2 regions of the Caproicibacter sp. BJN0012 genome follow, and region 1 is predicted to be linked to the other one. Evidence: riboswitches for the same ligand, from Rfam matches in the RefSeq annotation. Region 1 holds a riboswitch; the other holds the start of a gene.
What was found. A riboswitch is a leader RNA that binds a small molecule or an ion and turns the genes downstream of it on or off. The one in region 1 is predicted to bind FMN.
Positions count from the first base shown of each region.

Region 2: it holds a riboswitch for FMN, as region 1 does, so the genes downstream of both, VA597_RS08645 (ECF transporter S component) here and ribD (bifunctional diaminohydroxyphosphoribosylaminopyrimidine deaminase/5-amino-6-(5-phosphoribosylamino)uracil reductase RibD) in region 1, are expected to answer to the same signal.

Region 1 covers NZ_CP142518.1:2,516,432-2,521,071, forward strand. The annotation lists gene VA597_RS12195 (ABC transporter ATP-binding protein) at 1-140, opposite strand, end outside; gene VA597_RS12200 (LytR/AlgR family response regulator transcription factor) at 356-1,075, shown strand; gene VA597_RS12205 (sensor histidine kinase) at 1,072-2,304, shown strand; FMN riboswitch at 2,743-2,883, shown strand; gene ribD (bifunctional diaminohydroxyphosphoribosylaminopyrimidine deaminase/5-amino-6-(5-phosphoribosylamino)uracil reductase RibD) at 3,056-4,159, shown strand; gene VA597_RS12215 (riboflavin synthase) at 4,141-4,640, shown strand, end outside.
Region 2 covers NZ_CP142518.1:1,790,859-1,795,498, reverse strand. The annotation lists gene recD2 (SF1B family DNA helicase RecD2) at 1-753, opposite strand, end outside; gene VA597_RS08655 (hypothetical protein) at 821-1,156, opposite strand; gene metK (methionine adenosyltransferase) at 1,205-2,389, opposite strand; SAM riboswitch class I at 2,476-2,576, opposite strand; gene VA597_RS08645 (ECF transporter S component) at 2,666-3,304, opposite strand; FMN riboswitch at 3,309-3,447, opposite strand; FMN riboswitch at 3,562-3,693, opposite strand; gene VA597_RS08640 (CapA family protein) at 3,732-4,640, opposite strand, start outside.

The sequences.
Region 1 (4,640 bases):
AGCGTCGTTTTTCCGGAGCCGGAAGGCCCCATGACGGCGACAAATTCTCCCTGCGCCACGGACAGGCTGACGCCTTTGAGAACCTCATAGGTCATCCTTCCGACCTTGTAGGATTTGCGCAGGCCTTTTACTTGCAGCATAATAAAAACCACCTTTCCATGGTTGAATCTTACCTCAGAAAAGTGGTTTCCGGTTTTGGACCTGTGATAAATGGTTCGTATTTTGTAAAGTCCCGCATTCGTCTGCTGAACTTGTAAAGTTTGGCCGCTGTGGTGTAAAGTTTTGCAGCTGTCTGTTTGACCATTTGTTTTTTTCATGCTGATTGTATGTTAAAATCGGTATGGGAGGCGACAGAATGCTTCGAATTGGAATTTGTGACGACGAGAGCGGTGCGCGGGATGCGCTCCGCTTTTCAATAGAACATCTGCTTCGGGAAGAAGAAGGGAAAGTCTTTTATGATTTTTCATCTGGCGAGGGTGTCATACAATGGCTTACGAAACACTCCGGCGAGCTGGATACCCTTTTTCTGGACGTGGAGCTGGGCGGAATATCCGGTATGGAAACGGCAAAGCAGATCAGGGAGCACGATACAAATCTTATGCTCGTATTCGTCACCGGATACTCCGACTTTGTATTTGACGGGTATGCTGTCGGCGCTATGGACTACCTGGTAAAACCCGTGAAGGAAGACAAGCTCCGACTGGTGCTTGATCGCGCGCAGAAGCTGATGGAAAGCCGCAGGCCGCAGACGTTCACCGTGCAAAACGCGGAGGGCCTGTACCGCATTGCTAAAAAAGACATTCTCTACCTGTGCAGCGAAAGGCGTCTGGTCAAGGTTTTAACCGAGGCGAGGGAGTATGCCTATTATGGCAAGCTGGATGACGCTCAGGCTACGCTTGGCTCAGGTTTCATCCGCATTCACCAGAGATATCTGGTCCGTGCCGGAGCGGTATCGGAAATTGAAAAAAGCGGCGTCAGAATCGGCGATGCCCGGTTGCCGGTCAGCCGGGCATTCCGTCAAAGCGCGATGGCGGCGTTGGCAAAGGACATGATCGAAGGGGAAAGCCGAATATGAGATACTGGTTTAACAGCCCCGTTATGATGACGGCGGGCTTTTTCAGCAGGTTCGTCACGGCGTCTCTGATTATGCGGATCGCGATACTGTTTCTGCCTATCCGAAAGAAACGATGGGCGGAGCCAATCCTATATCTTGGCTGTCTGTTCTTTACCAGCATGGCTGTCTTTGTCGGAGATCCGGTCAACTTGCCCGGCGCGTTCCTGGGCTTCGGATGCGTCGTTTTTCTTTGCTGCGAGGGGAGCTGGCTGCAACGCCTCTCCATAGCACTGATTCTGTCCAGCATTGGGTTTTCTCTCAACGCACTCGTGGACAGCATGTTTCTATTGTACAGCATCGATCTTCTCAAATGTTTTCTTTGGCTGACAGTTTATCTGGCGCTCAGACGCTTTGCACCAAAGCAGGAATACAACCTATCGACTCAATTATGGGCGCTTATAGATGTGCTGGCGCTGACGCCTCTGGCCGCCACATTTATCACCGTTCTTCTGGGAAATGAAGAGGGCGGAAGCGGAGAGCCGCGCGTTTACCTTCTGCTTCCGGTGGTCACGCTGACCTCCATCGGCCTCTTGTGGGCCGTCGTGGTGCTAGCCCGGCAGCAAAAGCTGGAGCAGGAAAAGAATTTTTATGAGATGAACCGTATGTACTATCGGAATCTGGAGCAGGAGCAGCTCCAAGTTCGGCGGCTCAGGCATGACTTGGCGAACCACCTTCAAACCATGTCGGCACTGCCGGAACCGGAACTGAGGGACTACCTGAACGGGCTGATCCATTCTCCGGTGATGGAGCACACGCGAAAATTTTGTGAAAACCAGATTATCAACATTGTTTTGGCGTCCAAAGCCGCCATCATGGAGCAGCATCAAATCCGTTCAGAAGTGGAAGTGTCCGTGCCACAGGGAATCCAAATTCAGGACCCGGACCTGTGCGCGGTATTTGCGAACAGCCTTGACAACGCGATTGAGGCCTGTGATAAGCTGCCAGAAAGGCAAAGGCATATCTCAATAAAAGCGAGAACGGACAAAGGGCTGTTTGTTTTAAAGGTGCAAAATCCTTCCACTGAAAAGCCAGTTCTCGAAGCTGGCATTCCAATCACGACAAAGAAGGACCGACATTCCCATGGCTTCGGCCTTTCCAGCATCCGGGAGATCGCCATGCGGCACGGTGGGTCTATGGAAATAACAGAAGAGGAAGGCATGTTTACGCTTCTTGTATATTTCCCGTTCTAATTCGAAAGGAAGGCCTTACAAAAGTTGTAACTACAGTCTGCCATCAGGCAAATCCTTATAATTGGTGTTAAATTCAGTTCTCAATATGATCTGCAAGTCCCGTTCCGTTACATATTTCTTGATTTAAAAGCTGCGGGCACAAGGTGCAGGATGTTTAGATAGTTGTTCGTGAAGAGTTCGGTCGCCCACAAAATTCACGGACAGGGACGGATTTTTCACGTAGGTGCCACAGAAGTAACCTGTCAACAAAATAAGGAGTGATCGCAACGGCGGAATTGATCTATTCGCGACAGAGATTCCTGCATCACTGATCTGGTTCTCACCGGCCGGATAAGCCCGACTAAGCTATGCATTATAGGTATTTATCGAATTTGAATTAAATAATATTGATTTTTTTATCAACCGGCGTATAATTAATTCAAACAACTGAATAATTTAAAATGTCTTCAGGGCAGGGTGAAATTCCCGATCGGCGGTATAGTCCGCGAGCGCGTAAGCGCAGGACTTGACATTATGTTCAAGTCAGGATTTGGTGAAACTCCAAAACCGACAGTAAAGTCTGGATAGAAGAAGATGTGTTGAAATTGTGTTTGATGCCGAAGTAGTGTTCGACAACACTTTGCTATACCATCAAAGCCGAATTTATCGCGCTGGATGGTTTTGTAGGCATTCCAATACACCTAAATTTTAACACCTGAAAGACATTTCCAATGTTTTCAGGTGTTAATTTTTTATTTTAGGGGTGTTGCGATTGTCTGACGAAACTTACATGAAACTGGCGCTGGAATACGCACAAAAAGGCTGCGGCTGGGTTAACCCAAATCCGATGGTCGGAGCAGTTGTTGTAAAAGATGGCCGTGTGATCGGCACGGGATATCATCAGCGGTACGGAGAATTGCACGCGGAACGGAACGCGCTGGCCTCCTGCACGGAACCGCCGCGGAACGCGACGCTGTATGTGACCTTGGAACCGTGCTGCCATTACGGGAAAACACCGCCGTGTACGGAGGCAATTCTGGAAAGCGGCATCCGCCGCGTCGTGGTCGGTTCGGTCGATCCGAATCCGCTGGTTGCCGGAAAAGGAATCCAGATTTTACGCCGGCACGGGATCGAAGTCTCCGAAGGCGTGTTATGTGAAGCCTGCACCGGGCTGAACGAGGTGTTCTTCCACTTTATCCAGACTAAAACGCCTTACGTTGTGATGAAGTACGCCATGACGATGGACGGGAAAATTACCACACGGTCCGGCCGATCAAAGTGGATCACGGGCGAAACCGCCCGCAGGTGCGTACAGGAAGACCGGCATCGGTATACCGGCATCATGGCGGGTGTCGGCACGATCCTCGCGGATGACCCGCTTTTGACCTGCCGCCTGCCGGGCGGCAGGAATCCTGCTCGCATTATCTGCGATTCCCGGCTGCGGACACCGCTGAACGCGCGGGTTGTGCGGACGGCGGGAGAGGCTCCCACTATTCTTGCCACCTGCTCACGGGATGAGGCCCTTGCGCATTCCTACCGGGATGCCGGATGCGAAATCCTCACGCTTCCGTCGAAGGATGGGCATGTGGATCTGCGTGAGCTCATGGCCGCGTTGGGGGAAAAGAAAATTGACAGCGTTTTGCTGGAGGGCGGCGGCGCGCTGAACTGGTCGGCACTGCAAAGCGGCATCGTCAACAAGGTACAGGCATACGTCGCTCCGAAGCTGTTCGGCGGCGCCGATGCGAAATCTCCGGTAGGAGGAATCGGCGTGGAAGACCCGAAGAAGGCGTTCCGGCTTGCCTCGCCGCAGGTGACGCAGCTGGGAGAAGATATTCTGCTGGAAAGCGAGGTGCTCCCATGTTCACAGGAATCATAGAGGAAACGGGAATCATCCGTTCCATCAAAAGAGGCGGGCGCTCCGCCGTCCTGACCATCGGCGCGTCGGCGGTTCTGGAGGGTTTGAGGCTGGGCGACAGCGTCGCGGTCAGCGGCGTGTGCCTGACGGTCGTTTCCCTGTCGGAAGATTCCTTTTCCACCGACGTGATGCACGAAACCGCCGCGCGCTCCAACCTTTTGAATAGGAACGTCGGCGGCACGGTCAACCTCGAACGCGCCATGCCGCTGAACGGACGGTTCGGCGGGCATATCGTCACGGGGCACATCGACGGAGCCGGGGGCATCAGTAAGGTGCGGAAAGATGAAAACGCAATCTGGTTCACCATCCGGACTTCCCCCGGCATTCTGCGGTATGTGATCGACAAAGGGTCCATTGCCATCGACGGCATCAGCCTGACCGTCGCGGGCGTAACAGAGAATGATTTCAGCGTATCCGTGATTCCGCACACGGCCCAAAATAC
Region 2 (4,640 bases), 730 kb from region 1:
TTTGTCCACCCCCAGAAGGTGTGCGGCGGCGGCAGTCAGCTTGTCCGCCGGCAGACAGGTATGTCCGTTTCCCAGATTATGCCGGATGACGTGCAGGATCCCCGCCCGGACCCGGCAGAGATCGTCTTGCGGCCTCTCCAGCGAAGCGGCAATTTGGTCGGCCCGGTCGAAAGGGATGCTCACTCCGTCCTCGCAGAGGCAGTAGGGATTTTCCCTGACACAGTCGATGGACTGCGCACCGTAAAATTTCCAGACGCGCACGGCCTCCGCCGGGGAAATGCCGTAACCCCCAAGCTGTACCATCATCTCTCTTATCCCGCCGAGCCTCTTCAATTCTTCGCTGATTTTCTCCGCCTTGGGCTTTGTGATGCCCCGCACCGCACACAGGCGCTCCGGTTCATTTTCCATCACGTTCAGCGCGTTGCCTCCAAAGAGTTTTACAATCTTTTCCGCCGTCGATGGGCCGACCCCCTTCACGGCTCCGGATGAGAGATACTTCAGCATGGCCGCTTCGCTGGCCGGTTTCGAGCGTTCAAAGGCTTCGACGCGGAACTGTTCCCCGTAGTTTTGGTTCGTAACCCAGTTTCCTACGAGATGCAGCTCTTCGCCGGCGTCGATAAACGGCAGATTTCCCACAGCCGTTATCAGCTCCTCGCCATCATTGACCTCGATCACGGCATATCCGTTTTTTTCATTCCGGAAAATGACCTGCTCCACGGTGCCGGTCATTTCCAGAAGCTTTGCTTCCTCCATGCAGCTTCCCTCTTGTCCCCTATGATGATATAGTATTAGTATAAACGATCCTCTATGTATTTGCAAATTACACTTGAATGATTTTACTCACTTCATTTGCGCGGCAGATGTGAACTTCGGGAAAGTCGAGACATGCCATTTCACAGATTTGCCTGGTCTCTTCATCCATGCCGCGATCAATCACAATCAGTTCCGTATTGCCGTCCGGAATCCACCGAATCCGTTCGCAGGCGCTTCTGAGGACCAGCTCGGCGTTCTCGTCATGTCCGCTTATGGAAATAACAAGATAAAGTTTTCCGGGGTTTTCCGTTTTCAGCAGCCAAAACAAAAACATCCGGAATGCCTCCACGATTCCCAAGATAGCAAACAGGACGAAAAGCGTTTTGAAAAGAATTTCAAACATAAAAACCACCCCAACACATTCTATGTGCAGGAGTGGAATTTTGACTGACTATTTTTTCAGCGCTTTTTTCAGTGCTTCCACGCGGTCGCATTTTTCCCAGGAGACGCCAAGGTCTTCACGGCCCATATGTCCATAGTTGGAAACGGCGCGGTAAATCGGGCGGCGGAGGTCCAATTCGCGGATGATGGCGCCGGGCCTTAAATCGAAAGTCTTCTCGACCGCGCCGGAAAGTTCTTCTCCGGTAAATCTTGAGGTCCCGAACGTGTCCACCCGAATGGAAACCGGCCGCGCAACGCCGATCGCATAGGCAAGCTGCACTTCACACTTTCCCGCGATCCCGGCCGCCACGATATTTTTCGCAACGTAACGCGCCGCATAGGAGGCGGACCGGTCGACCTTTGTGGGGTCCTTTCCGGAAAAAGCGCCGCCGCCGTGCCGCGCATATCCGCCGTAAGTGTCTACGATGATTTTTCTGCCGGTCAGTCCGCTGTCGCCGACCGGGCCGCCTACTACAAACCGGCCGGTCGGATTCACATAATATTTTGTTTTTTCATCCAGCCAATGCTGCGGAATGGCGGACTGGATGACGTATTTCAGAATATCGCTCCGAATCTGTTCCAGCTTTGCTTCAGGGCTGTGCTGGGCCGATACCACCACGGTGTCGACCCGGACAGGGCGGTCCCCCTCGTATTCCACGGTCACTTGCGTTTTTCCATCGGGCCTCAGGTAAGGAACCAGATCGGTTTTTCTGACTTCGCTCAGCCGCCTGGCCAGTTTATGCGCCAGCGAGATCGGCAGGGGCATCAATTCCGGCGTCTCGTCGCAGGCATACCCGAACATGATTCCCTGGTCCCCGGCTCCGATCAGATCATCTTCATCCGTCGCTCCATTCTGAGCTTCAAAGGAACGGTTGACGCCCATCGCGATGTCCGGCGACTGGACATCGATGGAAGTCAGGACACCGCAGGTATTTCCGTCAAAACCGCAGTCCGGATCATTATATCCGATATCCTTTACGACATCGCGGGCGATGGAAGCGATGTCGACATAACAAGTCGTTGAAATTTCCCCCATCACATGAATAATACCCGTCGTCGCCGTCACTTCACAGGCTACATGCGCGGCCGGGTCCTGTGCAATAATGGCGTCCAAAACGGCGTCCGCGATCTGGTCGCACATTTTATCGGGATGCCCTTCCGTTACGGATTCTGAAGTAAAAAAATGTCTGGCCATAAATATCCTCCTGACTTCTTTCAGTACGCCCTGAACGGGCGAAAAAATAAAGGACCGACCGGAAGAAAACCGGACGGTCCTGATCCACCTCATCTTTCGGCTTTCCCGCAGGATTTGGCACCTTGCTTTTTCCAAGCAGGTTGCCGGACATCACAGGGCCTGTTCCCTCCGTCACTCTTGATAAGGAAATATTCAATTTTTATGCTTTACAGTATAGCACAGGCTAAAGAATTTGTAAAGGGATATTCTTAAAGATCCGGCCATCCGCCGCAGCGTTCATTTCCCCATGGTATGGTGCAGGATCGGGCTGACTCTTTTATAAAGAAGCATCGTCAGGCAGGAAACCGTTACCCCTTTGAACAGGTTAAACGGTGCGACAGCCAAGAGAATAAAGGTCTGCAGGTTCTTTATGGACGGGTTGACGACGGAGCCCATGCTGATCAGTGCGCTCATCGGCATATGGTAAGCCACGGCATAGACAGGAAGAAGCACATAAGCATTCACCAGGCTGCCGACCAGAATCATCACCAAAGTGCCCAGGACCAGACCGATGACCGCATTGCGTCTGCTTTTATGATATTTGTAAAGAATTGCGCTGGGGACAACCAGCGAGCATCCGATCAGGAAATTGGCAAGGTCGCCCACGCCCGCGGTGGAGCTTCCGTGGATTACAAGATACAAAATCACCTTCACCAGTTCAATCATGATTCCGGCCACCGGCCCCAGAGCGAAGCCTCCGATCAAAACCGGCAGCTCGCTGAAATCCAGCCTGTAAAACGCGGGGGCAAACCACAGCGGAAATTCAAACATCATCAGCAGAAATGCGATTCCGGACAGAACCCCAATCTGTGCGATGTTTCTGGCGTCAAATTTTAGTCTCTGGCGTTTGCCGGCTTTTTCATAATTATTTGTCATTTTTGCTCCTCTTCTTTCATCCGGACTCTACCGTCGGCTTCGGAATCAAACCAAAATCCGCGGCTGATATGCCGCTCGCGGGCTCGCCGGCTGTTCGCCGTTTTACCGCCGGTGGGGAATTGCACCCTCTCCTGAAACTGTTTATTTTGATCTATGCCAAAAAAGGCTTCAATAATCCTTTGAGGCAGGAATCAACGGATTGAACAAAAAAAGTCCCGCAAAAATGCGGGACGGCATAACAGCACAAAAAATCGTCTGTTTTTCTTCTTTCATCCGGACTTTACCGTCGGCTTTGGAATCAAACCAAAATCTGCGTTTCCGCTCGCGGGCTTATCGGCTCTCACCGCTTTACCGCCGGTGGGGAATTGCACCCCGCCCCGAAGAACTTATTCAATTGTCAGAAGTATAACACAGTTCGGAAGTTCTGTCAAGACTCTGCCTGATACTCTTTGGGAATGTTTTGGTCAATGATGTCCTGGATAAACCGCATGCTGAATTCGGGCGTCCTCTTCCGAACACCATGCTTGCTTGCAAGCGTTTCCGAATATTCGCTCAACGGGTAAATGGAAAGGTTTGCAAAGCTGGTTTCATAATGGGTTACGATCGGTTCAAATTTCATGCCGGAATAAACGGTTTTCCCAGTTTCAAAATTTTTAGTCATCGTAACGGTCAACAGACCGCTTACCATATTTCTTCCGTAAAGCTGGCCGGAAATGAAATTCCCGAAAGCAAAAATCACAGGACATTTCGCGCCGTCGGACGCCCTTGTCAACAAAGTGAGCTGCTGCACCACGTGCGGATGATTTCCGAAAATGATATCCGCGCCCCAGTCGACCATTTCCTGCGCAAGTTTCTTCTGCTGATCCGTCAGTGTGTAGGTATCCTCGGTTCCCCAGTGAACAGAAATCACGACGACGTCAGCCATGCTTTTTGCCTTTTGGATCAGGCTTTTAATCAGTTCGGTATCACTTGCGTAGACGATGCGGTAATCCGAATCTTTCGGCAAATACAGACCGTTTGTCATTTCCGTGATCCCGATCTGCGCGGTCTTAATTCCCTTTGACTCCACAATCCGAATATTTTGAAGGTCGGCGTCGTTCCGATACGCCCCGATGGCTGTGACCGGCTGAGTGTCCCAGTAGTCGAGCGCCGCCTTGATTCCTTTTTGTCCCATATCCAAAACGTGGTTGTTTGCCTGATTGATTACGTCAAAGCCGAGGTGAACCAGCTCGTCCCCCACTTCGGTCGGAGAATTGAAAAGGGGATATCCCGAGATCGGCGCCACCTTTGAGGCCAGGATACTTTCCTGGTTGACGACCGCAATATCGGCGGTTTG